Regions from separate parts of the Mycobacterium sp. pV006 genome, predicted to be linked through region 2. Evidence: predicted binding sites of a transcription regulator. Region 2 holds the regulator's gene; the other holds the start of a gene.
What was found. The regulator LexA, encoded in region 2, represses DNA repair genes until DNA is damaged. The targets are predictions, from matches to a motif close to CGAACANNTGTTCG.
Positions count from the first base shown of each region.

Region 1 (15,934 bases), on a different contig from region 2:
ACTACCGGATGCCGCAGATGAGCGGGATCGAGTTCCTCGAGGCCGCGATGGACATCTTCCCGATGGCGCGCCGCGTGCTGCTGACCGCCTACGCCGATACCCACGCCGCGATCGACGCGATCAACGTCGTCGACCTCGACCACTATCTGCTCAAGCCCTGGGATCCGCCGCAGGAGAAGCTCTACCCCGTCATCGACCACCTGCTCGACGTGTGGCGCTCCAGCGGGGAGCGGGCCATCCCGCACACCAAGGTGATCGGACACCCCTGGAGTGCGCGCTCCTCGGAGGTGCGCGAATTCCTCGCGCGGAACCGCCTGTACTACACCTGGTTTCGTTCGGACGAACCCAAGGGCAGCCGGCTGCTGGAAGCGGCCGGCTGCGACGGTCTGACGTTGCCGGTGGTGGTCACCGAACAGGGCGAGACGCTCGTCGCCCCCACCGATGCGGAACTTGCTGCCACCCTTGGCCTTTCGACGACTCCCGCGGGCGACTTCTACGACCTGGTGGTCGTCGGCGGCGGCCCGGCCGGGCTGGCGGCGGCGGTGTACGGCGCCTCCGAAGGCCTCAAGACGGTGCTGATCGAACGCACCGCGACCGGCGGGCAGGCCGGGCAGAGCTCACGCATCGAGAACTACCTCGGGTTCCCCGACGGACTGTCCGGCGCGCAGCTCGCCGACCGTGCCCGCCGACAGGCCGAGAAGTTCGACGCCGAGCTGATCACCGCCGCGTCGGTCACCCGGCTCGAGGTCGACGGCAGCGCCCGCACGGTGCATCTCTCCGACGGGCGCACCATCGGCACCCGCGCGGTGATCCTGGCGATGGGTGTGGAATACCGGCAGCTGCCCGCCGAAGGGTGCGCGGATCTGACCGGGGCCGGGGTCTACTACGGCGCGACGGCGTCGGTGGCCGCCGACTGCGAGGACGACGAGGTCTACGTGATCGGTGGCGCGAACTCCGCCGGCCAGGCCGCGATGCACCTGTCGCGCACCGCCCGGTCGGTGACCATCGTCAGTCGCCGCCCGCTCGAGGAGTCCATGTCGCACTACCTCGTCCAGCAGATCCGGGCGACCGACAACATCGTCGAATGCCCGAACACCGTCGTGGGCGCGGTCCGGGGCAACGGCCACCTGGAACGGGTCTGTCTGGAAGACCTGCGCACCGGCGAACGACGCGAGGTGTCCTGCGGCCGCATGTTCATCTTCATCGGCGCCGAGCCGCGCACGGAGTGGCTCGACGGCGTGGTGGTCCGCGACGACCACGGGTTCATTCTGGCCGGACCCGACCTGCGTGACGTCAGCGGCTGGACCCTCGACCGTCCGCCGCACCACCTCGAGTCAAGCGTGCCGGGCGTGTTCGTCGCCGGAGACGTGCGTTCCGAGTCCGCCAAGCGCGTGGCCGCGGCCGTGGGCGAAGGATCGATGGCCGTGATGCTGGTGCACCGCTACCTGGCCGAGGCCTAGACCGAAGGAGGGATCACCATGGGCGAGAAGTGCCTTCCTGAGGAGCTGCGCACCCTGTTCCTGTTCGAGGCGCTCACCGACGAGCAACTCCAGACGTTGTGCGCCAACGGTCACATCCAGACCTTCGAGCCCGGCCCGATCGTCACCGAGGGGGACCCGGCGACATGCCTGTACGTGCTCATCGAGGGTGAGCTGGTGATGTCGAAGCGGTCGGGCGGCGTGCAGATCGAGACTGGCCGCACGTCCCAGCGAGGCGTCTACTGCGGGGCATGGTCGGCCTACATCCCGGCCGAGCGGCACCTCTACGAAGCGTCGGTGCGGGTGACCCGGCCGTCGCGGTTCTTCGTCCTCGACGCGACGGCGTTCGCGACCTTCATGCGCACCGAGTTCCCGATGGCGGTGCACCTGCTCGAGGGCCACATGATCGGCGGTCAACGACAGCGCCAGCTGCTCGGGCAGCGCGAGAAGCTGCTGGCGCTGGGCCAGTTGTCGGCCGGCCTGACCCACCAACTCAACAATCCGGCCGGGGCGACCGCGCGCGCCGTCGCCGACTTACGCGAGAGCGTGGGCAAGATGCGCCACAAACTCGCGATGCTCGCCGACGGCCAGTTCACGCCGGCAGCCTTGAAGGTGCTGGTACGCGTCCAGGACGACGTGGCCGAGCACGTGGCCAAGTCGCGCTCGCAGCAGCTGACCGCGATGGAGACCTCCGACCGGGAAGACCAGATCGGCGACTGGCTGGAGTCCCACGGCATCGACGCCGCATGGGATTACGCGCCGACGTTCGTCGAGGCCGGCTTGGATGTCGACTGGCTGGAACGGGTGGAGGCCTCGATCGCCGATGTGGATTGTTCGGCGACGCTGCCCGGCGCGATCGGCTGGCTGAAATACACCATCGACAACGAACTGCTGATGAACCAGATCGCCGAAGCGAGCAAGCGCATCTCGGCGCTGCTGGCCGGCGCCAAGCAGTACTCGCAGATGGATCGGGCGCCCTACCAGCCGGCCGATGTGCACGAGCTGCTGCACAGCACCCTGATGATGTTCGGCGGCAAGATCGGCAAGGACAGCCCGATCAAGCTGGTCAAGGACTACGACAGCTCGCTTCCCGAACTGCTGTGCTATCCCGGTGACCTCAACCAGGTGTGGACCAACCTGGTGGACAACGCAATCCAGGCGATGGGCGGAGAGGGCACACTGACCGTGCGCACCATGCGCTCGACCGACCAGGGGGTGCGCGTCGAGATCTGTGACGACGGCCCCGGCATCCCCGCCGACATCATCGACCGCATCTTCACGCCGTTCTTCACGACGAAGCCGTTCGGCGAGGGCACCGGCCTCGGCCTGGACCTGGCGTGGCGCATCGTCGTCGAGAAGCACCAGGGCAACCTGTCGGTCGAGTCGAAGCCCGGCGACACCCGGTTCATCGTGTGGCTGCCGCTGGAGGCACCGGGCCCGGTGAGCGTCGAATGACCAGCATGTTGAACCTGGGCACGTTCGGATCCTTCGGCCACCACGTCACTGCGCGTCGCGACCGGCATGAACCTGACGAACTACGTCAACAACTGGAAACGTCTCGGATTCGACGATCAAGACGTCGCAAAACCGGGTAGTGACCGGTTGGTGGACGCCGTCGTGGCGTACGGCACGCCCGAGCAGATCGCGGCGCGGTTGACCGAACATCTCGATGCCGGCGCCGACCACGTGCCCGTCCAGGTGCTCTGCGCACCTGACAAGCTGGTGCCGACGCTCGCCGAACTGGTCGGGCCGCTGGGACTGACGAGCTCGACCACTGGTTGATCAGGACTGAAGGGACATCGATGACCGACAGCGAAGGCGTATCGCTGAAACCCGGGCTGGGACGTTTCGGGGTGTGGACTGCCGGCCCCGTCACCCCGGAGCAGGCCACCGAGATCGAGAAGCTGGGTTACGGCACGGTCTGGGTCGGCGGGTCGCCCGCGGCGGACCTGTCGTTCGTCGAACCGATTCTCGAGGCCACCGACAACCTGCAGGTCGCGACCGGCATCGTCAACATCTGGACCGCCGACGCGCGCGAGGTGGCCGAGTCCTACCACCGCATCGAAAAGGCCTTCCCGGGCCGCTTCGTCCTCGGCGTCGGCGTCGGCCACCCCGAGCACACCGAGCAGTACGCGACCCCGTACAAGGCGCTGGGCGACTACCTGGACATCCTCGACTCCGCCAAGGTCCCGACCAGTAGGCGGGTGATCGCCGCACTCGGCCCGAAGGTCCTGCAGATGGCCGCGCAGCGCAGCGCGGGCGCACACCCGTACCTGACCACCCCGGTGCACACGGGGCAGGCGCGCGAGCTGGTAGGCCCGACCGTGCTGTTGGCGCCCGAGCACAAGGTCGTGCTGACCACCGACAGTGAGAAGGCCCGCGAGATCGGCAGGGGCGCCGTCGACTTCTATCTGGACCTGTCGAACTACCGCAACAACTGGAAGCGCCTCGGCTTCACCGACGAGGATCTCGAACATCCCGGCACCGACCGCTTCATCGACGCCGTCGTCGCCCACGGCACCCCGGATGACATCGCCGCGCGGCTGATCGAGCATCTGCAGGCCGGGGCCGACCACGTCGCCATCCAGGTGCTGGGCGGCGCCGACGAACTGCTGTCCACCCTCGAGGAGCTCGCCGGGCCGCTGGGCACCACCGGCTGACCGCCCGCGAAGTAGGGTTCCCCCATGCGATTGCTGGTTACCGGCGGCGCGGGATTCATCGGTGCGAACTTCGTACATGCGACGGTCCGCGACCGCCCCGACGTCGGCGTGACGGTGCTGGACTCGCTCACCTACGCGGGCAGTGAGGAGTCGCTGGCGCCGGTGGCCGACCGTATCCGACTGGTCCCCGGCGACGTGACCGACGCCTCGCTGGTCGAGCAGTTGGTCGGCGAGTCCGACGCCGTCGTGCACTTCGCCGCCGAGACGCACGTCGACAACGCGTTGGCCGACCCGCAGCCGTTCGTGGCCTCCAACGTCGTCGGCACCTTCACCGTGCTGGAGGCCGTGCGCCGCCACGGGGTCCGCCTGCACCACATCTCCACCGACGAGGTGTACGGCGATCTGCCGCTGGGCGAGCCGATTCGGTTCACCGAGGCGACGCCGTACAACCCGTCGAGTCCGTACTCGGCGACCAAGGCGGCGTCGGACATGCTGGTGCGCGCGTGGGTGCGCTCCTACGGCGTGGCCGCGACGATTTCGAACTGCTCCAACAACTACGGCCCCTACCAGCACGTGGAGAAGTTCATCCCGCGTCAGATCACCAACGTGCTGACCGGACGCCGGCCCAAGCTCTACGGCGCCGGCGCCAACGTGCGCGACTGGATCCACGTCGACGACCACAACAGCGCGGTGTGGCGCATCCTGACCGACGGGCAGATCGGTCGCACCTATCTGATCGGCGCCGACGGCGAACGCGACAACCTGACCGTGCTGCGCACCATCCTGCGCCTGATGGGCCGCGCTGAGGACGACTTCGAACACGTCACCGACCGCGCCGGCCATGATCTGCGCTACGCGATCGACCCGACACCGCTGCGCACCGAATTGGGTTGGACGCCGACGCACACCGACTTCGAATCCGGGCTGCGCCAGACCATCGACTGGTACCGCGCCAACGAGGCATGGTGGGCGCCGATCAAGGAGCGCGTCGAGGCGGCCTACGCGGAGCGCGGCCAGTGACCGCCCGCGAGTTGTCGGTGCCCGGGGCGTGGGAGTTGACGCCGGTGGTGCACACCGATGACCGGGGCTCGTTCCACGAGTGGTTCACCGACACCGAGTTCACCGGGATCACCCGGCATCCGCTGGACCTGCGGCAGGCCAACTGCTCGGTGTCGCGGGCCGGGGTGCTGCGCGGCGTGCACTTCGCGCAACTGCCGCCGGGGCAGGCCAAGTACGTGACCTGCACCCGCGGCGCCGTCCTGGACGTGGTCGTCGACATCCGCGTCGGCTCCCCCACATTCGGGCAGTGGGACAGCGTCCTGCTCGACGACCGCGCCCACCGCTCGATCTACCTCTCCGAGGGGCTCGGGCACGCCTTCCTCGCCCTGGAGGATCGGTCCACAGTGACCTACCTGTGCTCGGCGCCGTACAACCCCGACCGCGAACACACCGTCAGTCCGGTCGACCCGGCACTGGCGATCGACTGGCGCTTCGACGGGGAACTGCTGCTCTCCGACCGGGACCGGGATGCGCCGACCCTCGACGAGGCGCGCACCGCGGGTCTGCTCCCCACTTGGGAAGAGACGCGGGCCTTCATCGAGCAGCTCCGTCACGAGGCCGCGTCGCCCGGGTCGTCGGCGTAGAGCAGCATCCGCTCCGGGTGATGCAGATCGTTCACCCTGGCCTGTCCGGTGTCCAGACTCGGCGGCGGAATCCATTCGGTGCGACCGTCATCGCGCTGCACGGTCGTCCAGCCGGTGTTCTCGATCATCAGGTTGTCGGACCTGCACGCCAGCGTCAGATCGTCGATGTTCGTCTGTCCGCCGCGCTTCCAGTCCTCTCGGCCGTGGTGGGCCTGGCAACGGTACCCGCATGCGTCGCATCCCGGCCGTGTGCAGCCGCGATACTTGGCGTGCAACATGATTCGCTGCGCTGCACTGGCACACCGCTTGGTCCGTCCGAGGTATAAGGCCTGCTCGGTGTGGTCGTCGAACACCGCCAGATAGTGATGGGCGTGGGCGGCCATGCGGATCAGATCACGCATCGGCAGCAGTGATCCACCACCGGTGACTGCCTGTCCCGCACCGGATTCCAGCTCGCGCAGCGTGGTCGACACGATGACCGTCACGGGTAGCCCGTTGAGCTGACCGAGTTTCCCGGAGCACAGCAGCATCCGACCCACCGCGAGCAGCGCATCGTGATTACGTTGCACCTGCGACCGCCCATCTTTGGCTGCTGTCCCATCGGCCGGATCACCGGTGACGGCGGGTGTTTCGTCGTCGGGATTGCACATGCCGGGTGCGGCGAACTTCGCGAACAGCACCTCGAACACCGCCCTGGCCTCCGGCGTGAGTTCCCCACTGATCCGGCTCATGCCGTCCGGACGCTGGGGTCCGAGGTGCACGCCGCGCTTGCGGGCCCGCTCGGCGTCGCTGAAGTCGCCGTCCGGGTGTAGATACGCGAGGAGCCGGTTCGCGGCCTTGCGGAGTCCGTCCGGTCCTTGGCGTTCGGCGATTCGGGCAAGCGTCCGCTCCGCCTCGACGCGGGTCTCGGCGTCGACCGCGTCGGGGAGGGTCGCGAAGAACTGCCGGATCACCTTGATGTGCTCGGCACCGATCCGACCGCGACGTTGGGCTTCGGCGGTGTGTTCCAAGACCGGCGCCAGCGCTTCGCCGGTCATCGCCGTCCGCGACCCCAGGTCGGCCGCGGCATCGATGCGCTGACGCGCCTCCGACGCACTGATCCGCAACCGGAACGCCATCAGCTTCGGCCACGACGTGGCGCCGAGTTGCAAGGGGTTGGCCTCGGCCGCCAACCGGTTGACGACGCGGTGCACCAGCACCGGCGCGCGCCGCGAATCCGCCTCCAGCGCGTCCATCACCTCGAGCAATTCGGTGTGACTCGACGCGGTCAGGTCCAACGCGTTCACGGCGTCCCGCGCGGCCTTCAGTGCCGCAAGAGCCGAAGCGACCGGACCATTCATATCTCGAACACTAGTTCGATTTACTGGGTGCCGGGGTGCGAAACTGCAGGTGGACGCCAGCCTGTGGAGGAATTCGGAATTGGGGATAACCGACCCGAACAAACCCTTGCGGTCGCCCGCGACGAATTACTAGGATATCCAAGTATCGACGCGGAAGAAGGCTTTGGCATGACCACACGCATCCCCCACTTCATCGACGGCAAGCGCAGCGATCTCGCGTCCACGCGCACCGCCGACGTACTGAACCCGAGCACCGGCCAGGTGCAGGCCCAGGTCCTGCTGGCCAGCGCCGCCGACGTCGGCACCGCAGTGGCCTCGGCCGTCGAAGCGCAGAAGGAGTGGGCGGCGTGGAACCCGCAGCGTCGCGCCCGCGTGATGATGCGGTTCATCGAGCTGGTCAACGCGAACGTCGACGAGCTGGCCGAGCTGCTGTCCCTCGAGCACGGCAAGACCGTCGCCGACTCCAAGGGCGACATCCAGCGCGGCATCGAGGTCATCGAGTTCTCGATCGGTATTCCCCACCTGCTCAAGGGCGAGTACACCGAGGGCGCAGGCACCGGCATCGACGTGTACTCGATGCGTCAGCCGCTCGGCGTGGTCGCCGGCATCACCCCGTTCAACTTCCCCGCGATGATCCCGCTCTGGAAGGCCGGCCCCGCCCTGGCATGCGGGAACGCGTTCATCCTCAAGCCTTCTGAGCGCGACCCCTCGGTCCCGGTCCGGCTCGCAGAACTGTTCCTCGAGGCGGGTCTGCCCGCCGGTGTCTTCCAGGTGGTGCACGGCGACAAGGAAGCCGTGGATGCGATCCTGACGCACCCCGACATCCAGGCGGTCGGCTTCGTCGGCAGCTCGGACATCGCGCAGTACATCTACGCCAACGCCGCAGCCAACGGGAAGCGCTCGCAGTGCTTCGGCGGCGCCAAGAACCACATGATCGTGATGCCCGACGCCGACCTCGACCAGGCCGTCGACGCGCTGATCGGCGCCGGATACGGCAGCGCCGGTGAGCGGTGCATGGCCATCAGCGTCGCGGTCCCGGTCGGCGAAGAGACCGCGAACCGTCTGCGCGCCCGGCTCGTGGAGCGCGTCAAGGAACTGCGCGTCGGCCACAGCCTCGACCCCAAGGCCGACTACGGCCCGCTGGTCACCGAGGCCGCACTCAATCGCGTCAAGGACTACATCGCCCAGGGTGTCGAAGCCGGCGCCGAACTGGTGGTCGACGGACGCGAGCGCGCTTCGGACGAGCTGACTTTCGATGATCAGAGCCTCGAGGGTGGCTACTTCATCGGCCCCACCCTGTTCGATCACGTCACCACCGACATGTCGATCTACACCGATGAGATCTTCGGGCCCGTGCTGTGCATCGTGCGCGCGGCCGACTACGACGAGGCGCTGCGGCTGCCCACCGAACACGAGTACGGCAACGGGGTGGCGATCTTCACCCGCGACGGGGACGCAGCGCGCGACTTCGTGGCCAAGGTCCAGGTCGGCATGGTCGGCGTCAACGTGCCGATCCCGGTGCCGGTGTCCTACCACACGTTCGGCGGCTGGAAGCGGTCCGGCTTCGGCGATCTCAACCAGCACGGCCCGCACTCGATCCTGTTCTACACCAAGACCAAGACCGTGACCCAGCGGTGGCCCTCGGGCGTCAAGGACGGCGCCGAGTTCGTCATCCCCACCATGAAGTAGCAAGCGATATGGACTATTTCGGCCTCGACGAGGACGAGCGCGTCATCGCCGAGACGGCCGCCGCGTTCGCCGAGAAGCGCCTCGCGCCGCACGCCCTGGAGTGGGACGAGACGCACCACTTCCCCACCGACGTGCTGCGCGAGGCCGCCGAACTCGGCATGGCGGCCATCTACTGTCGCGAGGACGCCGGGGGCAGCGGGCTGCGCCGCATCGACGCGGTACGCATCTTCGAGAAGCTCGCGACCGCGGATCCGACGGTGGCGGCGTTCCTGTCCATCCACAACATGTGCGCGTGGATGGTCGACAGCTTCGGCACCGAGGAACAGCGCAAGGAGTGGGTGCCGCGGCTGGCGTCGATGGACGCCATCGCCAGCTACTGTCTGACCGAGCCGGGTGCCGGATCGGACGCGAGTGCGTTGCGCACCAAAGCCGTTCGGTCGGGGGATGACTACATCCTCGACGGGGTCAAGCAGTTCATCTCCGGCGCCGGGTCCTCCGACGTCTACGTGGTGATGGCCCGCACCGGCGACGACGGACCGAAAGGTATCTCGACGTTCGTCGTCGACAAGGACACACCCGGTCTGAGCTTCGGCACCGACGAGCAGAAGATGGGCTGGAACGCCCAACCCACCAAACAGGTGATCTTCGAGGGCGCGCGGGTCCCCGCCGACGCGATGCTCGGTGGGCCCGACGGTCAGAGTGCCGGCTTCGGCATCGCGATGAAGGGGCTCAACGGCGGTCGCATCAACATCGCGGCCTGCTCACTGGGCGGTGCGCAGAGCGCCTACGAGAAGGCCGGGGCGTATCTGGCCGACCGGCACGCGTTCGGCGGTTCGCTGCTCGACGAGCCCACCATCCGGTTCACCCTGGCCGACATGGCCACCGCGCTGGAGACCTCGCGGGTGTTGTTGTGGCGCGCCGCAACCGCTCTCGACGCCGACCATCCCGACAAGGTCGAGCTGTGCGCGATGGCCAAGCGTTACGTCACCGACGCGTGCTTCGAGGTGGCCGACCAGGCGCTGCAGTTGCACGGCGGCTACGGCTATCTGCGGGAGTACGGCCTGGAGAAGATCGTCCGCGATCTGCGGGTGCATCGGATCCTGGAAGGCACCAACGAAATCATGCGCGTGGTGATCGGGCGGGCAGCCGCTGGTAAAGCCCGCGCATCCTGACAACCGACGGGGATAACAGATGACGACGATCGCGTTCCTGGGCCTGGGCAACATGGGCGGCCCGATGGCGGCGAACCTGGTGGGCGCCGGCCACGAGGTGCACGCCTTCGACCTGGTCGCCGAGCTGAAGGAGGCGGCAAAAGCCAAGGGCGCAAAGGTCTTCGACACCGGCGCCGCCGCGGTCGCCGACGCCGACGTGGTCATCACGTCGCTACCCAACGGCAACATCGTCAAGTCGGTGTACGACGAGGTGGTGCCGGCGGCCAAGTCCGGAGCGCTGCTGATCGACACCTCCACGATCTCCGTCGACGACGCCCGCGCCATCCACGCCCAGGCCACCGACCGGGGGCTGGCCCAGATCGACGCACCCGTCTCCGGCGGCATCAAGGGCGCCACGGCGGGCACGCTGGCGTTCATGGTCGGCGGTGAAGACGAGGCCTTCGAGCGGGCCAAGCCGGTGCTGGAACCCATGGCGGGCAAGATCATCCACTGCGGCGCGTCCGGCGCGGGCCAGGCCGCCAAGCTGTGCAACAACATGGTGCTCGCGGTGCAGCAGATCGCGATCGGCGAGGCCTTCGTGCTGGCCGAGAAGCTCGGCCTGCCGGCGCAGTCGCTGTTCGACGTGATCACCGGCGCCACGGGCAACTGCTGGGCGGTGCACACCAATTGCCCGGTGCCCGGCCCTGTCCCGACGTCGCCGGCCAACAACGATTTCAAGCCGGGATTCGCGGCCGCGCTGATGAACAAGGACCTCGGCCTGGCGATGGCCGCGGTGGAATCGACGGGCAGCCGAGCGCCGCTGGGCTCACATGCCGCCGAGATCTACGCGGAGTTCGTCAAAGACCACGCCGACAAGGACTTCAGCGCGGTGATCGAACTGCTGCGGGGCGCATGACCGTCTCGATCAGCATCCGGCGCAACCACTTCCGGTAGGCCTGCTCACTCCACCTGCCGCGGTCGACGATCTTGAGATAGGTCTCGACGTCGGCGAGCAGCGCTGCGGTCTCGACGAGCTCGTCGAACGGGAGATCCTCGCGCAGCCAACCCTGTTCGCGGAACACCACCAGGACGCGGCGAACCTGCCGTTTGATGCCGGCCAGTAGTTCCTCGAGGTAGCGGTCCAGAGTGGCGTCCATCGCCGCACCGGTGAACAACGCCCGCGCGGTGTGGGCTGAGCGCCTGTGTAACTCCACCTGCATCGACACCACGAACTCGGCTGCCGCCACCGGGTCGTCGATCTGTGCCAACCGCTCCCCGACGTCGCCGTCGAGGATGTTCCGGTCGCCGCTTCGCCCGAACGCGCTGTACTCGACCGCCGCGATCATCAACGCGGCTTTCGGTCCGTGGGTCTGCACGGTCTCGACCGACACCCCGGCCTCGGACGCGATCTTGGCCAGTGTGGTGCGCGCATATCCGTTCTCGGCGAAGAGCCGCGCCGCGGCCGAAACGACGGCATGCCGGGTCTGCTCGGCTTGCTGGCGTCGGAGCTCGGACCGGTAGCGGCGCGTCGATTCGTCCGGATCGGATATTGACCTGTATGCCATGGTACTGAATACTACCTGCCGGTATTCAAATCTCCGAAGGAGCCACCGTGGCCTCGATCCTGATCGCCAGCGTGCCGATCCACGGCCACGTCACACCGCTGCTGGCCGTCGCCCGTCACCTCGTCGCCCGCGGCGACGACGTCCGCTTCCTCACCGGCTCCCGGTTCGCCGAGGCCGTGACCGACACCGGCGCCCGGCACATCGCCCTCCGCGGCGACGCCGACTACGACGACCGCGTGGACCCCGACGTCCGGTTCCCCCAACGCGCCGCGTTGCACGGCGTCAACGCCGTCGCGTTCGACATCGAGCACATGTTCGTGCGTCCCGTCCCGGCGCAGGTCGAAGCCGTGCTCGCGGCACACGCCGAGCAAGCCGTCGACGTGCTGCTCGTGGAACCGACCTTCGCGGCCGCCTCGTTCCTGCTGGGCTATCCGTCATCCACGCGACCGCCGATCGTCTACTGCGGGGTGCTGCCGATGTCGATGTCGAGCCCGGACGTCGCACCGTTCGGGCTCGGGCTGGCACCCGCGCGGTGGGGCAACCGCGCCCGCAACGCGGTGCTGGAGCGGATGACGCGGCGCGTGCTGCGCGGGGCCACCGACCTGAGCAACGAGATCCACCGGCAGCTGCACGGCACCGACCTGCCGTTCTCCGTGATGGACGGGTTGCGCCACGCCGACGCGGTCGTCCAGTTCACCGTGCCGTCGTTCGAATATTCGCGCTCGGACCTACCGTCGCACGTGCACTTCGCGGGACCGTTGTCGGCCAGCGGGTCGCAGGCGCCGCTACCGCCGTGGTGGGGCGACCTCGACGGCACCCGCAGGATCGTGCACGTCACGCAGGGCACCATCGCCAACAAGGACTACACCCAGCTGATCGTCCCGACCGCGCGTGCGCTCGCCGACGACGACGTCCTGGTCGTGGTCTCCACAGGCGGCCGACCGTTGGACACGCTGCCGGCTCTGCCGGCCAACGTGCGCGCCGCCGGATACCTGCCGTACGACGAATTGCTGCCGCGCACCGATGTTTTCGTCACCAACGGCGGATACGGAGGCGTGCAGTACGCGCTGCGCTACGGCGTGCCGATCGTGGCCACGGGCGGGAAAGAGGACAAGCCCGAGGTCGGCGCCCGCGTGGCATGGTCCGGGGTCGGCGTGCAGATCCGCCGCGAGCGCCCCGCAGTCCCTGCCCTGCGTCGCGCGGTGCGGCGCGTGCTGGAAGACCCGAGTTACCGCGGCGCGGCGCGCCGTATGGCGAACGAGATGGCGGCAAGCAGCGGATACCAGGTGCTCACCGGCGTCATCGACGACGTCAGCCGGCGACGCGCTCAGGCCGCCGTGATCGAGTGTGACTGATTCCAGGTGTCACGCACCTGCTGACAATCGGCCAGGTGCAACGGCGCGCGGCCGTCGTCGTCGGCGACGAGCACCGTGGGCACCCCGGCCGCCGTCGCAGCGCGCTGACTCGCCGGAGACCCCGCGAACACAAGCGAGTCGTTCGGCGTCACGCCCAGCTCGGCCAGGGCGTGCTGATACAGATCCCCGTCCTGGGCGTCGTCGGCGGTGACCACGGCCGAAACCACACCGTCGCCGATCAGCTGACGCACCAGCGGCTCCACCCAGGTGTGGCTTCCCGTGCTCACCACGGCCACCGCGACACCCGCGCCGAGCGCCTCGGTGATCAGCTCGGCGATGTCGGGGCGGGGCGCCACATCGGCGTCGAGGATCGTCTCGGCGAGAATCATCGCCTTGGTCGCGCAGATCTCGTCGACGAGCAACTCGGCCAGCACGTCGCATTCGCAGCGGACGCCGCGTTTGCGCAGTTCGGCGGCAACCCGGGTGCGTTCGTCGGACAGCACGCGGAGCTGGCGGTAGCGCTGTACGGACCAGGTGATGTCCAGGCCGAGTTCGGCGAACGCCGCGTTGAACGCGGGCAGGTGCCCGGCCAGGTCGATGTCGGCGAGGGCGTCGAGGTCGACGACCACCGCGCGCAGCGGAACCATGTTCGCGTCACTGGGCCGCGGCCAGTCCCACCAGAACCGGCCGGCCCGCCACGCTTTCCCGTCGATAGGCTGCATGCACAGATGGTGGCGCAGATCACATCTGCTCCGCCTCCCCCATTAGGGGGATTCGCCGCGCCATCTTGCCCGGCGCCGGGCGGGCGCGCCCCTAGAGTTGGGTCATGGCCGACGCTGCCCCGGTGCGAATCGTGCTGGTGGACGACCACGAGATGGTCATCGAAGGGCTCAAGGCGATGCTGGCCGCATTCGGCAGCCGCGTCACCGTGGTGGGTCAGGCCGTCGGCGCCGACCACGTGTTCGACGTGGTGACCGAACACGATCCCGACATCGTGCTGTGCGACGTGCGCATGCAGGGGTCCAGCGGGCTGGACGTCTGCGCCCAACTGCGCGCCCGCGACCCGGGGCGCAAGGTCGTGATGTTGTCGGTGTACGACGACGAGCAGTACTTGTTCCAGGCGTTGCGGGTCGGCGCGGCGGGTTACCTGCTCAAGAGCATCAGCAGCGAGGAACTCGTCCGTCAGCTCGAACTCGCCCACGGCGGCGCCACCGCGATCGATCCCGGCATGGCCGCGCGCGCCGTCGACACCGCCGCGCGATTGCAGCGCGACGAATTCTGGCCCGGCGCCCGCCAGGGGCTGACCCAGCGGGAGAGCGAGATCCTGGCCCTGGTGGTCAACGGGCTGTCCAACCGCGCCATCGCGGCGAAGTTGATCATCGGCGAGGAGACCGTCAAGACCCACCTGAGCTCGATCTACCGCAAGCTCGGGGTCAGCGACCGCACCGGCGCGGTGGCCACCGCGCTGCGGGAAGGCATCTACCAATGAGCTCGTCCGCCCGCGCCGTCCTGACCGCAGACCGGGAGTTGGCGCTGCTGCGCGAACTCATCCAAGCGGCCTCCAGCGGGCCCGGAGTGGAGCCCCTGGCCGCAGCCGCGGCCCGGATGATCACGGCGTCCACCGACAGTGACGTGTGCTTCGTCCACGTCCTCGACGACACCGAGCGATCGCTGACCCTGGCCGGCGCCACTCCGCCGTTCGACTCCGAGGTCGGCAAGATCCGGCTGCCGCTCGGGCACGGCATCTCGGGATGGGTCGCCAGCAACCGCAAACCGGTGGTGATCCTGCGGGACAAGGAGTCCGATCCGCGGTATCTGCCGTTTCAGTCGCTGCGCGGCCGCGACTTCACCTCCATGGTGTCGGTGCCGATGGAGACCGCCCCGGGAGGCCTGGTGGGAGTGCTCAATGTGCACACCGTCGCCGAGCGCGATTTCGGTGACCGCGACGTCGAGCTGCTGTTGGTGATCGGCCGGCTGATTGCCGGGGCGATGCACCAGGCGCGTCTGCACCGGCAGCTCGCGGCCCGCGAACGCGCGCACGAGAACTTCGTCGAGCAGGTGATCGAGGCGCAGGAACTGGAGCGCCGCCGGCTGGCCGGCGACATCCACGACGGCATCTCCCAGCGGCTGGTCACGCTGTCCTACCGTCTGGATGCCGCGGCCCAGGCGCTCGACGACCGGGCCGCGTTGACCGAGCAGCTCGAACGGGCCCGCGACCTCGCCGATCTGACGCTGCAGGAGGCGCGGGCCGCGATCAGCGGGCTGCGCCCACCGGTGCTCGACGACCTGGGGCTGTCCGGCGGTCTGGCCAGCCTGGCCCGGTCGATCCCCCAGATCGGGATCGAGGTCGACCTCGCCGACACCCGGCTGCCCGACCACATCGAGCTCGCGCTGTATCGCATCGCCCAGGAGTGCCTGCAGAACGTCGTCAAACACGCCGGGGCCAGTTCGACGCGGTTGACGTTCCGTGTAGACGGTGACGTCGCGCGGCTGGAGATCGCCGACGACGGCGTCGGTTTCGACACCTTCGAGCACCCGCTGGGTGCCGACGAGATGGGCGGCTACGGTCTGTTGTCGATGGCTGAGCGGGCGGAGATCGTGGGGGGACGGCTCAACATCCGGTCGCGTCCGGGCGCCGGCACCACCGTGACCGCGACCGTTCCCGTTCCTGCGGCGGCACCCCGGTGACCGAAACCCACCACACATTCGAGGTCGACAAGCACGCCGATGTCGTCCACGTCCTCGACCACCCCGGCGAGTTCTCCAACGTCGTGTCCCAGCGGCATGTCTCGGTGCCCAACGGCATGGATCCCCCGCAGCACACGGTCTTTCGCGCCGTCGTCGACCGCTACTTCACCGCCGACCGGATGACCGCTTTCGAACCGACCCTGCGCGCGATCACCGCGGAGCTGGCGGCCGCGCTGCCGCGCGATGACGAGTTCGACTTCGTCGAGACGTTCGCCGAGCCCTACGCGGGCAGCGCGCAATGCGCCTTCATGGGCTGGCCCGACTCCCTGCGGGAACCGCTGCGCCGCTGGATCAAGAGCAACCAC
Region 1 is NZ_JBGGKT010000004.1:187,711-203,644, reverse strand. It holds gene ACAG25_RS08695 (FAD-dependent oxidoreductase) at 1-1,460, shown strand, start outside; gene ACAG25_RS08690 (ATP-binding protein) at 1,479-2,933, shown strand; partial or broken gene ACAG25_RS08685 (LLM class F420-dependent oxidoreductase) at 3,000-3,260, shown strand; gene ACAG25_RS08680 (LLM class F420-dependent oxidoreductase) at 3,281-4,138, shown strand; gene rfbB (dTDP-glucose 4,6-dehydratase) at 4,163-5,158, shown strand; gene ACAG25_RS08670 (dTDP-4-dehydrorhamnose 3,5-epimerase family protein) at 5,155-5,781, shown strand; gene ACAG25_RS08665 (HNH endonuclease signature motif containing protein) at 5,748-7,121, opposite strand; gene ACAG25_RS08660 (CoA-acylating methylmalonate-semialdehyde dehydrogenase) at 7,290-8,810, shown strand; gene ACAG25_RS08655 (acyl-CoA dehydrogenase family protein) at 8,819-9,982, shown strand; gene mmsB (3-hydroxyisobutyrate dehydrogenase) at 10,002-10,877, shown strand; gene ACAG25_RS08645 (TetR/AcrR family transcriptional regulator) at 10,843-11,526, opposite strand; gene ACAG25_RS08640 (glycosyltransferase) at 11,574-12,881, shown strand; gene ACAG25_RS08635 (HAD family hydrolase) at 12,854-13,603, opposite strand; gene ACAG25_RS08630 (response regulator) at 13,708-14,370, shown strand; gene ACAG25_RS08625 (GAF domain-containing protein) at 14,367-15,569, shown strand; gene ACAG25_RS08620 (cytochrome P450) at 15,566-15,934, shown strand, end outside.
Region 1: a site for LexA is predicted at 7,126-7,139, ahead of ACAG25_RS08665 (HNH endonuclease signature motif containing protein). Genes of this name have one in related genera too.

Region 2 (15,934 bases):
GGCCGAAGAGGAGGAGCGGCGCCGCCGATCGGCCCTGAACCAGGGCCGGACGGTGCTCGGAACGCCCGACGAACCCCGCGACCCCGACCAGCCCGCCGGCTAACCGCGCCGCTTGCCCAGGGCCTCGACGGCCGCCTCGGCCCACTGACGCCACTGTTCGGCGCTGGCCCGGGCCTGCTCGGCCTCCTTGGTGCGGCCGGCCGCCTCGGCCTTGGCCGCCTGACGCTCGAACTGCTCGGCACGGGTCCGGAACTGTTCGGCGCGCGCAGCGGCCTCCGGGTCCACCCCGCCGGTCGGGGCGTCCCGAATCTTCTTCTCCACCGCACGCAGGCGCCGCTCCAACTCGGCGGCGCGTTCGCGCGGAACCTTGCCGATCGCGTCCCAACGGTCCCCGATGGACCGCAGCGCCGCGCGCGCGGCATCGAGATCGGAGGTGTCGATCTGCTCGGCCTCGGCCAGCAACGCCTCCTTGGCCGCGGCGTTGGCGCGGAACTCGGCGTCACGTTCGGCGGTGGCGGCGTTGCGCGCCGAGAAGAACTTGTCCTGCGCGCCCTTGAACCGCTGCCAGAGCGCGTCGTCGACGTCCTTGGCCGCACGGCCGGCAGCCTTCCACTCCGCGAGCAGGTCCCGGAACAGCGCCGAGGTGGGTCCCCAGTCGGTGGAGTCGCACAACTCCTCGGCACGCACGCACAACGCCTCCTTGGCCTGCTTGGCGCCGGCGCGCTCGCGGTCCAGCTCGGCGAAGTGTGAGCCGCGACGCCGGTTGAACGTGTCCCGCGCCGCCGAGTAGCGCTTCCACAGCGCGTCGTCGGTCTTGCGGTCCAGGCCGGTGATCGTCTTCCACTCGTCGAGAATGGCGCGCAGACGGTCGCCGGCGACCTTCCACTGGGTGGAGTTCGCGGCGAGCTCCTCGGCCTCGGCGGCCAGCGCCTCCTTGCGTGCGGTCTGCGCTGCGCGCTGCTCCTCCCGGCGCGCCTTCTCCTGCTGAGACGCTGCGTCGGCCTGGGCGACGAGGTCGGCCAGGCGCGCGGCCAGCGAGTCCACGTCGCCGAGGACATGCGCTTCGGGCAGGCTCTCGGCCAGGGCGGTGGCCGCCGACCGGATCTTGCGGGCGTCGCCGGCCCCGGAGGCCAGCCGGCGCTCCAGCAGGACCACCTCGGTGTGCAGATCGTCGAACCGCCGCCCGAAGTGCTCGAACGCGGCTTCGGGCTCACCGGCCTGCCAGGAGCCGATGGTGCGCTCGCCGGAGGCGGTGATCAGCCACACGGTGCCGTCGGGATCGACTCGGCCGAACTTGTGCGGATCACTGCTCGGCACGGTGACGACGGGCGCCTTGACCGGTGCCGCAGGGCGGGGGACGGGTTTACCCGGGCGGGGCTTCGGGCCGGGGGTGGGTCGCGGTGCTGCCGAGGGCGTCGGTGCGGAACCCGTCCGCTGCTGGTCGGCCTGCGGATCGGTCTCGCCTGCTCCGCCCGGTTCGGTTGTCGTCATGTCGGTTACCTCGTGCCCTTTCGCGCGATCTCGCGCACCTGCCGCGCAGCGCGGCGCCCTACAGCCGTTCGCCCGCTATTGAAACAGGTCGACCGCCGCTGTGCGCACGCCTTGGAGACGGCCGCTCTCTAGGCTTCGGTGCGGACCCGTAAGGAGGCCGATGGCCAAAGCCGATATCGCCGTGCTGCTCGCGCTGGCAGCCGCGTTCTTCGTCGCCTGCGGTGACGTCATCCATCAGCGCACGGCCCAGCAGGTCACCGACGAACCCGTCGGCCATGTGGCGCTGTTCGCCCGCCTGCTCCGGGACCGGCGGTGGTGGCTGGGCAGCGCGGTGGCCGCGGCCGGATTCGGGCTGCAGGCCGCCGCGCTCGGGTTCGGATCGGTGCTGCTCGTGCAGGCCCTCCTGGTCACGTCGCTGCTGTTCGCGCTGCCGATCCACGCCCGCCTGCACGACCGGCGGGTGTCACCGAGGGAATGGGGGTGGGCGGCGCTGCTGGCCGGCGCGGTGATCATCGTGGTGACCGTCGGCAACCCGACCGCCGGTCACACCCGCGCCTCGCTGGAATCGTGGCTCGAGGTGGCCGCGGTCCTGGGCCCGCTGCTCGCGTTGTGTCTGATCGGCGCGCGGATCTCGTCGGGTCCGGTCGGCGCCGTGCTGTTGGCCGCCGCGGCCGGCGGGCTGTGGGGCGTCTTCGCGGTGTTGACCAAGACCGTGGTGCACCGGCTCGACGTCACCGACTGGGACGGCCTGGTGACGCTGCTGAGCACCCCGGAGCTCTACGCGTGGCTCGCGGTCGCTCTCGGCGGCACCGTGTTGCAGCAGGCGGCGTTCCGGGCCGGGGCGTTGACCGCCACGCTGCCGACGATGACGATCGCCGAGCCGATCGTGGCCTGCGCGCTGGGCGTTGTGGTTCTCGGCGAGACGCTGCAGCCCGGCGAGAGCGGCTGGTTCACGCTGGTGGCGGCCGTGGTCGTGATGGTGGTGGCCACCACCGCGCTGGCCCGCGGGGAGGCCGCCACCCACCAGCCGGTGTGAACCGCTGCGGTTAACTGGTGACGTGCTCAGCGCCATTGCGATCGTCCCGTCGGCACCGGTCATGGTCGCCGAGCTCGCCGGCGACGCAGCCGCCGAAACCGCTGCGCTGCGTGCCGCGGCGACGACCGCTGTGGCAGCGCTGGGCCCGAAGTGGATCGCCCTCGGTGTCGCCGCGACCGACGGCCGGTACGGCCCCGAATCCCGCGGCACCTTCGCCGGGTACGGCGTCGACGTTCCCGTGGCGCTGTCTGCTGCGGCACTGACCGCCGCGGCGACGCCGCTGCCGCTGTGCGCGCTGGTCGCCGGGTGGCTGCGCGGGCTGGCCGCCCCCGACGCCGAGATCGAGGTGCACGCCCTGGACGCCGACCTCGACCCCGAGACGGCCCGCCGTCGCGGTGCCGCGCTGCGCGCCGAGCTGGACCGCACCGACGCACCCGTCGGGGTGCTGGTGATCGCCGACGGCTTCCACACGCTGAGCCCCGGTGCGCCCGGCGGCCACGTCCCGGAATCGGTGTCCGCGCAAGCAGAGCTGGACGACGCGCTGGCCGCCGGGGACACCGCCGCGTTACCGACCACCCCGCGACCGGTCGTGGGCCGCGCCGCCTACCAGGCGCTCGGCGGCCTCGCCGAACCGCGGCCCCGCGCCGTCGAGGAGCTCTACCGCGGCGCACCGTACGGCGTCGGCTGCTTCGTCGGCGTGTGGACGCCGTGACGCTGCGGCCGCTGGCCGTGGTCGGGCCGACCGGAACCGGCAAGTCCGAGCTGGCCCTCGAAGTCGCCGACCGGCTCGAGGTGCCCGCCGAGGTGATCAACGCCGACGCGATGCAGCTGTATCGCGGGATGGACATCGGCACCGCCAAGCTGCCGCCCGACCAGCGCCGCGGCGTGCCGCACCACCAACTCGACGTCCTCGAGGTCACCGAGACCGCCAGCGTGGCCCGCTACCAGCAGGCCGCCGCCGCGGACGTCGAGGCCGTCCTGGCCCGCGGCGCGGTGCCGATCATCGTCGGCGGGTCGATGCTCTACGTGCAGTCGCTGCTCGACGACTGGACGTTTCCGGCCACCGATCCCGCGGTGCGGGCGAAGTGGGAGGCCCGCCTGGCCGAGGTCGGGGTCGGCGCCCTGCACCGGGAACTGCACGGGGTCGACCCCGCCGCCGCGGAGTCGATCCTGCCCACCGACGGCCGCCGCATCGTGCGCGCCCTGGAGGTCGTCGAGCTGACCGGACGGCCGTTCGCCGCGTCGGCACCCCGGATCGGGGCGCCACGGTGGGGCACCGTGATCGTCGGATTGGACTGGCCGACAGCAGAACTCGACGAACGGTTGGCCCGGCGCACCGACACGATGTTCGCCACCGGGCTCGTCGAGGAGGTACTCGCGCTCATCGATCGGGGTCTGCGTGACGGCGTCACCGCCGCACGCGCGCTGGGTTACGCGCAGGTGCTCGCCGACCTCGACGCCGGCGGCGCCGGCGCCGGCGCACGCGAGCCGACGTTCCTGGGCACCCGGCGCTACGTCCGCCGGCAACGGTCCTGGTTCCGCCGCGACCACCGCATCACCTGGCTCGACGGGGCCGCCGACGGGGGACCGCAGCGCCTCGCCGAGCGTGTCACGCGGACCTGGCGGGACGTATCCTGACCAGGTGAAGTTCGCGAAAGGCCACGGCACGCAGAACGACTTCGTCGTACTGCCCGACCTGCCGGCCGCGCTCGACCTGGCGCCGCCGGCGGTCGCTGCGCTGTGCGACCGTCGGCGTGGACTGGGCGCCGACGGCGTGCTGCGCGTGACGACGGCCGGTGCCGCGCGCTCCGCTGGTGTGCTGAGCCGGCTCCCGGACGGCGTGGACACCGACGACTGGTTCATGGACTATCGCAACGCCGACGGGTCCGTCGCGCAGATGTGCGGCAACGGGGTACGGGTATTCGCCCACTACCTGCACGCCAGCGGACTGGAGCGGCGACCCGAGTTCGTCGTCGGATCGTTGGCCGGGCCGCGGCCGGTGGTTCTGCACACCGCCGATCACCTGGCCGCCGACGTCACCGTCGAGATGGGCAAGGCCAACGTCTTCGGCTCCGGACACGCCGTGGTGGGCGGCAGACACTTCACCGGTCTGGCCGTCGACGTCGGCAACCCCCACCTGGCCTGTGTCGATCCGACCCTGAGCGGCCGCGACCTGGCCGCCCTCGACGTCGCCGCCCCGGTGGAGTTCGACCGTGCGCAGTTCCCCGAGGGCGTCAACGTCGAAGTGCTCACGGCGCCGATCGACGGCGCGGTCTCGATGCGGGTGCACGAGCGCGGAGTGGGGGAGACCCGGTCCTGCGGCACCGGGACCGTTGCCGCGGTGGTGGCCGCGCTCGCGCATTCCGGCGATCAGACCGGCCAGTTGCGGGTACTCGTCCCGGGTGGAGAAGTCCAGGTCACGGTCACCGAGGGCAGCAGCTTCCTGCGCGGGCCCTCCGAACTGGTCGCGCACGGCGAACTCACCGAGGAATGGTGGGACGCCCAGCGACGTTAATTGGGGTGCATGAAAAGTGATCTCCGTGCGAACCTTGATTCGCCTATGACATATCCCGAATTCCTCGACTCACCCAGCGCCGGCGAACTGGCGCTCGAAGACCGCAGTGCGCTGCGACGCGTCGCCGGGCTGTCCACCGAGCTCTCCGACATCTCGGAGGTCGAGTACCGCCAGCTGCGCCTCGAACGTGTCGTGCTGGTCGGCGTCTGGACCGAAGGCAGCGCCGCGGACGCCGACGCCAGCCTGGCCGAGCTGGCCGCCCTGGCCGAAACCGCGGGCTCCGAAGTCCTCGAAGGCGTCATCCAGCGCCGCGACAAACCCGACCCGGCCACCTACATCGGCTCCGGCAAGGCCGCCGAGTTGCGTGAGGTGGTGCTCGCGACCGGCGCCGACACCGTGATCTGCGACGGCGAACTCAGCCCCGCCCAGCTCAACGCGCTGGAGAAGGTCGTCAAGGTCAAGGTCATCGACCGCACCGCGCTGATCCTCGACATCTTCGCCCAGCACGCCACCAGCCGCGAGGGCAAGGCCCAGGTGTCGCTGGCGCAGATGGAGTACATGCTCCCGCGGTTGCGCGGCTGGGGTGAGTCGATGTCCCGCCAGGCCGGCGGCCGGGCCGGCGGCGCCGGCGGTGGCGTCGGCACCCGTGGTCCCGGTGAGACAAAGATCGAGACCGACCGTCGCCGCATCCGCGAGCGCATGGCCAAGCTGCGCCGAGACATCAAGGAAATGAAGAAGATCCGCGATACGCAGCGCAGCGGTCGACGGCGCAGCGAAGTGCCCTCGGTGGCCATCGTCGGCTACACCAACGCGGGCAAGTCCAGTCTGCTCAACGCACTGACCGGCGCCGGTGTGCTGGTCGAGAACGCACTGTTCGCCACCCTCGAACCGACCACGCGCCGAGGCGAATTCGACGACGGCCGGCCGTTCGTGCTGACCGACACCGTCGGCTTCGTCCGGCACCTGCCCACCCAGCTGGTCGAGGCGTTCCGGTCGACGCTCGAAGAGGTCGTCGACGCCGACCTACTGGTCCACGTCGTCGACGGCTCCGACGTCAACCCGCTGGCGCAGATCAACGCCGTGCGGCAGGTGGTCAACGAGGTGGTCGCCGAGTACGGCATCGCCTCACCGCCGGAACTGTTGGTGGTCAACAAGATCGACGCCGCCGACGGGTTGACGCTGGCACAGCTGCGCCGTGCGTTGCCCGGAGCGGTGTTCGTGTCGGCGCACACCGGCGACGGGCTGGACCGGTTGCGTGCCCGCATGGCCGAACTGGTGGTGCCCACCGACGTCGCCGTGGATGTCACGATCCCGTACGACCGGGGCGACCTGGTGGCCCGCGTGCACGCCGACGGACGCGTCGACGCTGCCGAGCACATCGCAGAGGGCACCCGCATCAAGGCGCGGGTTCCGGTGGCGCTGGCCGCCGTCCTGGCCGACTTCACCACACCCTGACCTGTACGAATACGCTCATACCGGCCTGGTGCGCTAGGCTTTGTGAGCGTCGGCCGCGGACATGTTCCCGCTTTCCTGCCGACTCAGACCATCCATCACGGCGTCGACCACCTCGTGGAAGCCGCCACCGTGTGCGCATCACCGCTGGACTTCCTGTCGCGGTCGCTCGGGCACACACCGCCCGAAACGGCACTGACAGAAAGATCGTTCATGACCACCTCTGTGTCCTCGTTGTCCTTCGCTGACCTCGGCGTGCCCGCACCGCTGGTGACCGCGGTGACCGCGCGCGGCATCACCGCGCCGTTCCCGATCCAGACCGCGACGCTGCCCGACGCCCTGGCCGGGCGCGACGTGCTAGGTCGCGGAAAGACCGGCAGCGGCAAGACGCTCGCGTTCTCGCTGCCGCTGGTCGCCGCGCTGACCGGGCAACGGCGCCAACCGTCGCGACCGACCGGACTGGTGCTCGCCCCCACCCGGGAACTGGCCACCCAGATCACCGCGACCCTGGAACCGCTGGCGCAGGCCTGCGGGCTGCGGGTCACCACGATCTACGGCGGAGTCTCCCAGAAGCGTCAGGTCGACGCGCTGCGCGCCGGCGTCGACATCGTGGTGGCCTGCCCGGGTCGGTTGGAAGACCTGATGGGGCAGAAGCTCATCCGTCTCGACGGGGTCGCGGTGAGCGTGCTCGACGAGGCCGACCACATGGCCGACCTCGGGTTCCTGCCCGGTGTGACGCGCATCCTGTCGGCGACACCCGCCGACGGTCAGCGGCTTCTCTTCTCCGCGACGCTGGACAACGGCGTCGACAAACTGGTGCGCCGCTTCCTGCACGACCCCGTGCTGCATTCGGTCGACGAGGTCGACGCGGCGCCGGTGCAGATGACCCACCACGTGTTCCACGTCAACGGCACCTCGGAGAAGAAGGCCCTGGTGCACCGGCTGGCCTCCGGCACCGGGCGGCGAATCCTGTTCATGCGCACCAAACATCAGGCGCGCAAGCTTGCCAAGCAGCTCACCGAGGCCGGCGTACCGTCAGTCGACCTGCACGGCAACCTGAGCCAACCGGCACGCGAGCGCAATCTCGCCGCGTTCGCCGACGGTTCGGCCCGCGTGCTGGTGGCCACCGACATCGCCGCCCGCGGCGTGCACGTCGACAACGTGGAACTGGTCGTCCACGTCGATCCGCCCATGGAACACAAGGCTTATCTGCACCGGTCGGGACGTACCGCGCGGGCCGGCAGCGACGGCGACGTCGTCACCGTGGTCCTGCCCGAGCAGCGTCGCGACACCCAGCAGCTCCTCAAACGCGCCGGAATCACCGTGCGCCCCACCGACGTTCACGCCGATTCCGACGAAGTGCACGCCCTCGTCGGTGAGCTTGCACCGCTGCGCCGCGCTCCCCAGCCGACCGCGACCCCCGCAGCACGTGCCCCCGAGCGCGGCCGCGCCCCGGCCAACCAGCAGCGCCCGCGGCGCCGCCGGCCGCGTCGCCCCGCTCAGCGGGCCACCAACGCGGGCGGCTGAAACGCGCGCACCGATGGCGCGTCACCGGTGAACCTCTCCACCTCCACCAGCGTGTGTGCCCCGCTGCAGCCCCGGGCCAGCGACGAGGTCCCGGCGTCGTCGGTGAGCACGTTCGGGTTGCCGTGCACACACATCGCATCGGGATCGGCCGGATCGGCCGGGTCGAACCACGCGCCGGTGGACAACTGGACCACCCGGGCGTGCACCGCGTCGTCGACGACCACACCGGCCAGGCAGGCCCCTCGGTCGTTGAACACCCGCACCACGTCCCCGTCGGTGAGGCCGCGCGCGCGGGCATCGGCCGGGTTCATCCGGATCGGTTCGCGGCCCGCCACTTTCGAGCGTCGGCTGGTCGCCCCGCCGTCGAGTTGACTGTGCAGCCGCACCGCCGGCTGGTTGGCCAGAAGGTGCAGCGGATAGCGCTGCGCCGAGGGTGCGTCGAGCCATTCGGCCGGTTCGAACCACTTCGGGTGCCCGGCGCAGTCGTCGTATCCGAACGCGTCGATCTCGGCGGAGAAGATCTCGATGCGCCCACTCGGCGTTGCCAGGCGGTGCCCGTGCGGGTCACGCCGGAAGTCGGCCAGCAACGTCAACCCGGTTTCGGTGGGCAGGCGCAGATGTCCCTGGCGCCAGAACTCCTCGAAGGTGGGCACCGCGAAATCGAGTGTCCGCGACCATGAGTCGTACATGTGGGCCAGCCACTGCGCCGATGTGCGGCCTTCGGTGAACTCGGCGCCCACCCCGAGCCGGTGGGCCAGCGCGGCGAAGGTGTCGTAGTCGTCGCGGGCCTGTGCGTAGGGCGGCACCAGTCGGGGCATCGCCATCAGCACGGGGTCGTTGCGGGAACCGGACAGGTCGTCGCGCTCGGCGAACGTCGTCGACGGCACGACGATGTCGGCGTGCCGCGCCATCGCGGTCCAGTACGGATCGTGCACCACGACCGTGTCGGGCCGGTGCAGCGCCCGCCGCAGCCGCGGCAGGTTCTGGTGATGGTGAAACGGGTTGCCGCCGGCCCAGTACACCAATCTGATGTCGGGGTAGGTCAGGCGTTCGCCGTTGTAGTCGAACGGCTGCCCCGGCTGCAGCAGCAGGTCGCTGATCGCGGCCACAGGGATGAACGACGGCACCGGATTGACCCCCTGCGGCAACCGCGGCAACCCGCACCGCAGCGGTGCCAGACCCGGCTCGTTCATCGAGCCGTAGCCGTGTCCGAAGCCGCCGCCGGGCAGGCCGATCTGACCCAGCATCGCGGCCAGCGTCAGGCCCATCCACGGGGCCTGCTCGCCGTGACGGGCACGCTGCAGCGACCAACTGACGGTGACCAGCGTGCGCGACGCCGCCATCTGGCGCGCCAGCGCGACCAGATCGTCGGCGTCCAGACCGCTGATCCCGGCCGCCCACTGCGGCGTCTTCGCGACCCCGTCGTCGGCGCCGAGCAGGTAGCGCTCGAACCGCCGGTAGCCGGTGCAGTGCGATTCCAGGAAATCCTCGTCGGCCAAAGACTCGGTGGCCAGCACATGGGCCAGGCCGAGCATGACGGCGACATCGGTGCCCGGCTTGACCGGCCACCACCGGCACGGTCCGGTGAAGTCGTCGCGCAACGGCGACACCGAGACCACCTGGCCGCCGCGATCGAGGAACCGCCCCAGGGCGGCACGAGCCGGATGGGCCGTGGTGCCGCCGTGGTTGACGCCGGTGTTCTTGAGCGCGACGCCGCCGAAGCAGACCATCAGGTCGGTGTGGTCGACGATGACGTCCCACTGCGTGGAGCGCTTGAACAGGTCGTCGTGGGTGCCGACCACCCGCGGCATGATCACCCCGGTGGCGCCCAGACTGTAGGAGTGCCGGGAGAAGGTGTAGCCGCCGAGGCAGTTGAGGAAGCGGTGCACCTGGCTCTGGGCGTGATGGAACCGACCGGCGCTCGACCATCCGTACGACCCGCCGAAGACGGCCTGGTTGCCGTACCGGTCGATGACCCGGCGCAGCTCGGCGGCGAGCAGGTCCTCGAGTTCCTCCCACGACACCGCGACGAACTCGTCGGCTCCGCGGCACTCGCTCGGTCCCGGACCGTCGTCGAGCCAGCCCCGGCGCACTGCCGGACCGGTGACGCGGGAGGTGTGACGCACCGAGCCGGGGAGGTTGCCCAGGGCCGGTGACGGGTCGTCGGAACCCCACGGAGCGACGGCGGTGATGTCGCCGTCGGCGACCGTCGCTGCGAACGCACCCCAATGGGTCAGACTGCGCGGGGTGGGCATCCGGGGAGTCTAGTGACCACTACAGGCAGGTCACAGTCCGGTGACCGGCGCATAATCTTTGGGTGAACCGGCGAGGTTCCTTGGTTATCGAGGCCCTCTCAAGCAGAGTGAGAGCACGCGGTAACTTCGCAGGACCGAATCGCCGACCGCGGGGAGGATGAATGATCCGGCAGCACATGCTGCGCAAACGTGGGGTCGGTCGTCTGACGATCGGGCTGCTGGGACTCGCCACGGCGTTCCTGCTGGCGCCTGTCGCGACTGCACAACCGGAGGTGGAGGCCGGCGGCGCCATCACCGCGGCATGGGAGGCCACCGGGGGAGACGCCGGTCCGCTGGGACCCCGTTCCGGCGACGTGTACCCCGTCGGCGAGGGCTTCGCGCAGAACTTCGCAGCGGGCAAGATGTTCTTCAGCCCGGACACCGGCGCCCATTTCATGCAGGGCGCGATCCTGGAGAAGTACGAGGCCCTCGGCGGTCCCGCGGACAGCGACCTGGGCTTCCCGAAGATCGACGAAGGTCCCGGCCGTGCCGAAGGCAGCCGCAACAGCACGTTCAGCGCAGCCGACAACCCGGTGATCTTCTGGACACCCGCCACAGGTGCGCGGGTCGTCCGCGGTCCCATCAACGCCGCCTGGGACCGTCTCGGCGGGTCCTCGGGGGTGCTCGGTGTCCCGGCCGACGACGAGACCTACGACGGCTCGGTGGTCCGGCAGAGGTTCACCGGAGGTGAACTGTCCTACGACTCCGCCACCAAGACGTTCACCACGGTTCCGCCCGAACTCGCAGGCCAGTTGACCGACCTGTCGGTACCTGACGACCCGGTCTCGGCCATCAACGCCGCCCGCCGCGCCGCCGGTGGTGCGCTCGGTCCGCTGGGTGCCGCCGAGGGCGAGCCCTACCCGATCGGTGACGACGGGCTCGGCCAGGACTTCGTCAACGGCAAGATCTTCTACAGTCCCGAAACCGGCGCCAATGTCGTCACCGGGCAGGTGCTCGAGAAATACGAGAGCGTCGGCGGTCCCGAGGGCGATCTCGGGTTCCCGACCAGCAGCGAATCCGACGGCGGCATCGCGCCCAGCCGGATGGGCACCTTCGCCGCCGCGGACAACCCGGTGATCTTCTGGACACCCGACCACGGAGCGGTGATCGTGCGCGGCGCCATGAGAGCCGCGTGGGACAAGCTCGGCGGCGCTGCCGGTGCGCTCGGCGCTCCTGTGGCGGATCAGTCCCAGGACGGCAACGTCATCACCCAGCGGTTCAGCAACGGCGCCATCACCTATGACACCGCGAGCCGGAAGTTCACCGCTGAACCCGGGAATCTGACCGCGGAACTGGCCGGGCTGGAGGTGCCCGCGCAGCAGACCCCGCCGGCCACCCCGGCCTCGCCGCAGGCCGAGACCGCCGACGACGAGGGCACCGGGTTGCAGTGGTCGTGGTGGTGGCTGGTGGCCATCGTGGCACTGCTCGCGCTCGTCGGGGTCGTCGGCTTCGTGGTGCTGCGCAACCGCGGCGGCGCGGGCGACGACCCGTTCGGGCCCGACGCAGGCTATGACGACGGATACGACACGCCGCGCAGCTCGTTCGGCGCCGGCGCGGACTCCGGGGGGTACGGCGCGGGTTCCGACGACGAGGACGAGTTGTTCGGTGACCGCTACGCCCGCGAGGGTCTGAGCGCGGTCGCGACGGCGACACCACCGGAACCGTCGGCATCCTCTGCGATCTCCGAGGACGTGGAGCCGACACCGCTGAGCTTCTGGGGGGTGCCGTCCGTACCCGAAGAACCGCGGGACCCCGAGGGTTTCGACGGCGCTGCTCGTGACGACGAGTCGGATCTCGGTGCCTTCGAGGAAGATCCCGACGCCGTCGACACGACACCGACCCGGATCCCGACGGCCGAGGAGATCGAGGACTACGACGAGTCCGGCGAGCCGGACGACTACGACGACTACTACGACGACGAACCGCTGGTCGAGGCGGACCGAGAACCTCTGGTGACCGCCGTGCCCGTGGGACCCAACGCCGAAAGGGACGCAATGACCGACACCGGCCGCCACGCTCGCATCGACGATGACGAGCCGACTCCGGGCGGTACCGCGGTGCACATGCCCCTCGACGATCCGCGTGAGGTGCCCGAGGGTTACCCGGTCAAAGCCGATACCCGCTCAGGGTTGTACTGGACCCCCGAGGACGGGGACTACGCCGACGCGCCTGCCGAGTTGTGGTTCGCCAGCGAGGAGATGGCGATCACGAACGGATTCGTGCGCAGTCGCTAGCCTTGCCGCGACGCGGCGGCCGGTCACACCTTGCGGATGACGGTGACCACCTTGCCGAGAATGGCGGCATCGTTGCCGGGGATCGGATCGAACGCCGGGTTGTGCGGCATCAGCCAGACCTGGCCACGCGTGCGCTTGAACGTCTTCACCGTGGCCTCCCCGTCGATCATGGCGGCGACGATGTCGCCGTTGTCGGCGACGTTCTGCTGACGGACCACGACCCAGTCCCCGTCGCAGATCGCCGCGTCGATCATCGATTCGCCGACGACCTTGAGAAGGAACAGCGACCCCTCGCCGACGAGCTCGCGGGGGAGCGGGAACACGTCCTCGACAGCTTCCTCGGCCAGGATGGGACCGCCGGCTGCGATCCGACCGAGGACCGGGACGAACGTGGGCTCGGGCAGCACGTCGGAACCGCTGACCTCGGTGGCGGGCACGGCCGCCGCGGCGGTCTCCTCGAGTCCGCGTACGTCCACCGCGCGCGGACGGTTCGGGTCCCGGCGCAGATAGCCCTTACGTTCGAGGGTGCGCAGCTGATGGGCCACCGACGACGTCGAGGTCAGCCCTACCGCGTCCCCGATCTCCCGGATGCTCGGGGGATAGCCGCGACTGGTGACCGACTCTCGGATCACCTCGAGGATGGTGCGCTGGCGCTCGGTCAGGCCTGACCTGCGATCACCGGCGGTGCTGGTGGCGGAGCCGGCCGTGGTGTCGCTGCTGTCATCGCTCATGTGTCCGAATGTATCCCAGAGTCCGGACACGATCAAACATGTGTTCGACCGCGTGTCGGCATCGTTTCGGTCCGCCCGGACTTGTCAGTGGGCTCCGTTAGCGTCTGCAACAGTTCGATCACATGTTCTATCAATCGAACACATGGTCGACTACAGTTCGAACACACAGGCGAAAGCAGAACGAGAGGCGGGGCGACATGACGGTCATCTACACACCCGAAACGTGGGGCGAGATCACCGAGGCCGGGTGGGAGCGCGGGACCCGGACCAGGCGGGCACGTCCGGCCAGAGTGCCGGCGACGACGGCCCCGTCGGGGTCGCGCCGCCCTGCGGTGGCCCCCATCCGTCATCGCGGCACCGGCGTCGCGGTGTCCCGCGCCCCGCACCGTCGCCGGCCCATCACCCCGGCCACCACCGTGATGCTGGCCCTCGTGGCGGCGGCCATCACCGTGTGGTTGGGGCTGGTGGCTCAGGTCGGCGGGGTACAGGGCGCCCAGGCCGCGGTGCCGACACAACTGGCGGTGGTCCAGGTGCAGGCCGGCGAGTCGCTCCAGCACGTGGCCCGCCGGGTTGCGCCCGAGGCGCCCGTGGCCGACGTCGTGGCGAAGATTCGCGAACTGAATCAACTCGAGACCGTCGCCCTGAATGCGGGCCAGACGTTGATCGCGCCCGTCGCCTGACCCCCGACGATGAAACGACATGTGCCGATCGGACTGGCGTCAGGGCGTCGCGGCGTCGCGCAGGTAGGCTCGAGAACGTTCGAAGCGTTCTGTCGATGCGGCGAAGGAGTGGACGTGCACTGTCCTTTCTGCCGGCATCCTGATTCCCGCGTCGTCGATTCCCGAGAGACCGATGAGGGGCAGGCCATCCGTCGCCGCCGCTCCTGTCCGGAATGCGGCCGGCGGTTCACCACCGTGGAGTCCGCGGTGCTCGCCGTGGTCAAACGCAGCGGAGTCACCGAACCCTTCAGTCGCGAGAAGGTCATCAAAGGGGTCCGGCGCGCCTGTCAGGGTCGGCAGGTCGACGACGACGCGTTGAACCAGTTGGCGCAGAAAGTCGAAGACGCGGTGCGCGCCACCGGGTCTCCGGAGGTCCCCAGCCACGAGGTGGGGCTGGCGATCCTCGGACCGTTGCGAGACCTTGACGAGGTTGCCTATCTGCGGTTCGCCTCGGTGTACCGCTCCTTCTCGTCGGCCGAGGACTTCGAGCGCGAGATCCAGGCGCTGCGGGCCCACCGCGAAGTGTCCACGCAGAGCTGAGTTCGCCGCCGCTCAGTCGATCCGGCGCACCCCGTCGTCGGCGACACGGCCGGCGACTTCCACCCAGCCTTCCGGACTCCATGTCGTGTGGATGACCGAACCTCGTCCCTGCACGATGGTCAGGTCGCGACTCAGGTACTCGGTGATGCGTACCGCGGCCGCGCCCGTGGCCTCGTCCTCACGAATCCCGAGGTGCGGAGCGAACATTCGGGAGCGAATGGTGTTCGACGCCTCGTCGGCCCATGTCCACAGATAGTGTTCGACGTCGTCGCCGTAGTCGTCCGGGTCGGCGGCAGCAAGTTCGTCGAGGCTTGCGATCTCGTGGATGACGAAATCGGGTGCCCAGGCGGCGCGGGCACTGACCGACGTCACGTCGTCACGGTAGCCGACCTGCACGACACCGGCCGGCACCTGAAGGGTCTTGACCGGTGCGCCGCGGTCCCTCAGCCACCACGCGGCGCCGACCGTCGGGTGGCCCGCGAAGGGCAGCTCGGTGGTCGGGGTGTGGATATGGGGCTCTTCGTAATTCAGAGTGCATTCACCAGTGTGTGGAGTGCGCCGCTGTGGAGCAGTGAGCGCCAACGGTAGTGGCTGAGGTTTCGGAATCCGAGGGCATTGCGCCGTAGGGCTTCCAGGCGTCCGTTGATGGCTTCGGTGGGCCCGTTGGAGGTGTGGTGATCGAAGAACGCCAGGATGTCGACGCGGCGCCGGTGCAGGGTGCGGCCGAGCTGGGTCAGTTCGTCGAGCACGGCGGGCACGCCGCGGCGTAGTGAGTCGATGACCGCGGTCATCATGGTCTTGCCGCGACGCCGGTCGGGGTGGCCGTAAGCGGCGATAATGCGCTGATACACACTCCAGGTCACCATGACCGCGAGATGGTCCTCGTCGGCGAACACCGCTTCCAGTCGTGCCCGTTGGCGGCCGGTGAGCAACGGCAGCCGGGTGCGCAGGGTGCGTCGCACCCCGTAGAGCGGATCCCCGCTGCGGCCACGATGACCACAGGTGGCCTGTTGGATGCGTTGACGGGTCAAGTCGAGCTTGGCGCCGGCCAGCGCAACGACGTGGAAGGGGTCCATCACCGCGGTCGCGTCGGGCAACACTTCGGTGGCGGCGGTCTTGTAGCCGCCGAAGCCGTCCATCGCGATGACCTCGACCTGCTCGCGGAATGCCGGTGGCTGCTCATCAAGCCAGCTGGTCAGTGCTGCCGCCGAGCGGCCTTCTACCAGGTCGAGTAGCCGAGCGGGCCCGGTGCCGTCGTGGACCGGGGTGAGGTCGATGATCAGCGTGACGAACCCTTCGGTGCCGCGGCGTCGGGGCGCCCAGCGGTGTTCGTCGACCCCGATGACCCGCACCCCGTCGAGCCGGTCGCCTCCGGCGGCGGCGGTCAGGCTGGCG
Region 2 is NZ_JBGGKT010000009.1:144,931-160,864, reverse strand. It holds gene ACAG25_RS15720 (hypothetical protein) at 1-103, shown strand, start outside; gene ACAG25_RS15715 (DUF349 domain-containing protein) at 100-1,491, opposite strand; gene ACAG25_RS15710 (DMT family transporter) at 1,652-2,527, shown strand; gene ACAG25_RS15705 (hypothetical protein) at 2,550-3,239, shown strand; gene miaA (tRNA (adenosine(37)-N6)-dimethylallyltransferase MiaA) at 3,242-4,165, shown strand; gene dapF (diaminopimelate epimerase) at 4,170-5,042, shown strand; gene hflX (GTPase HflX) at 5,088-6,497, shown strand; gene ACAG25_RS15685 (DEAD/DEAH box helicase) at 6,708-8,021, shown strand; gene ACAG25_RS15680 (molybdopterin guanine dinucleotide-containing S/N-oxide reductase) at 7,994-10,276, opposite strand; gene ACAG25_RS15675 (LGFP repeat-containing protein) at 10,438-12,549, shown strand; gene lexA (transcriptional repressor LexA) at 12,573-13,280, opposite strand; gene ACAG25_RS15665 (LysM peptidoglycan-binding domain-containing protein) at 13,478-13,960, shown strand; gene nrdR (transcriptional regulator NrdR) at 14,075-14,539, shown strand; partial or broken gene ACAG25_RS15655 (PhzF family phenazine biosynthesis protein) at 14,552-15,049, opposite strand; gene ACAG25_RS15650 (ISL3 family transposase) at 15,067-15,934, opposite strand, start outside.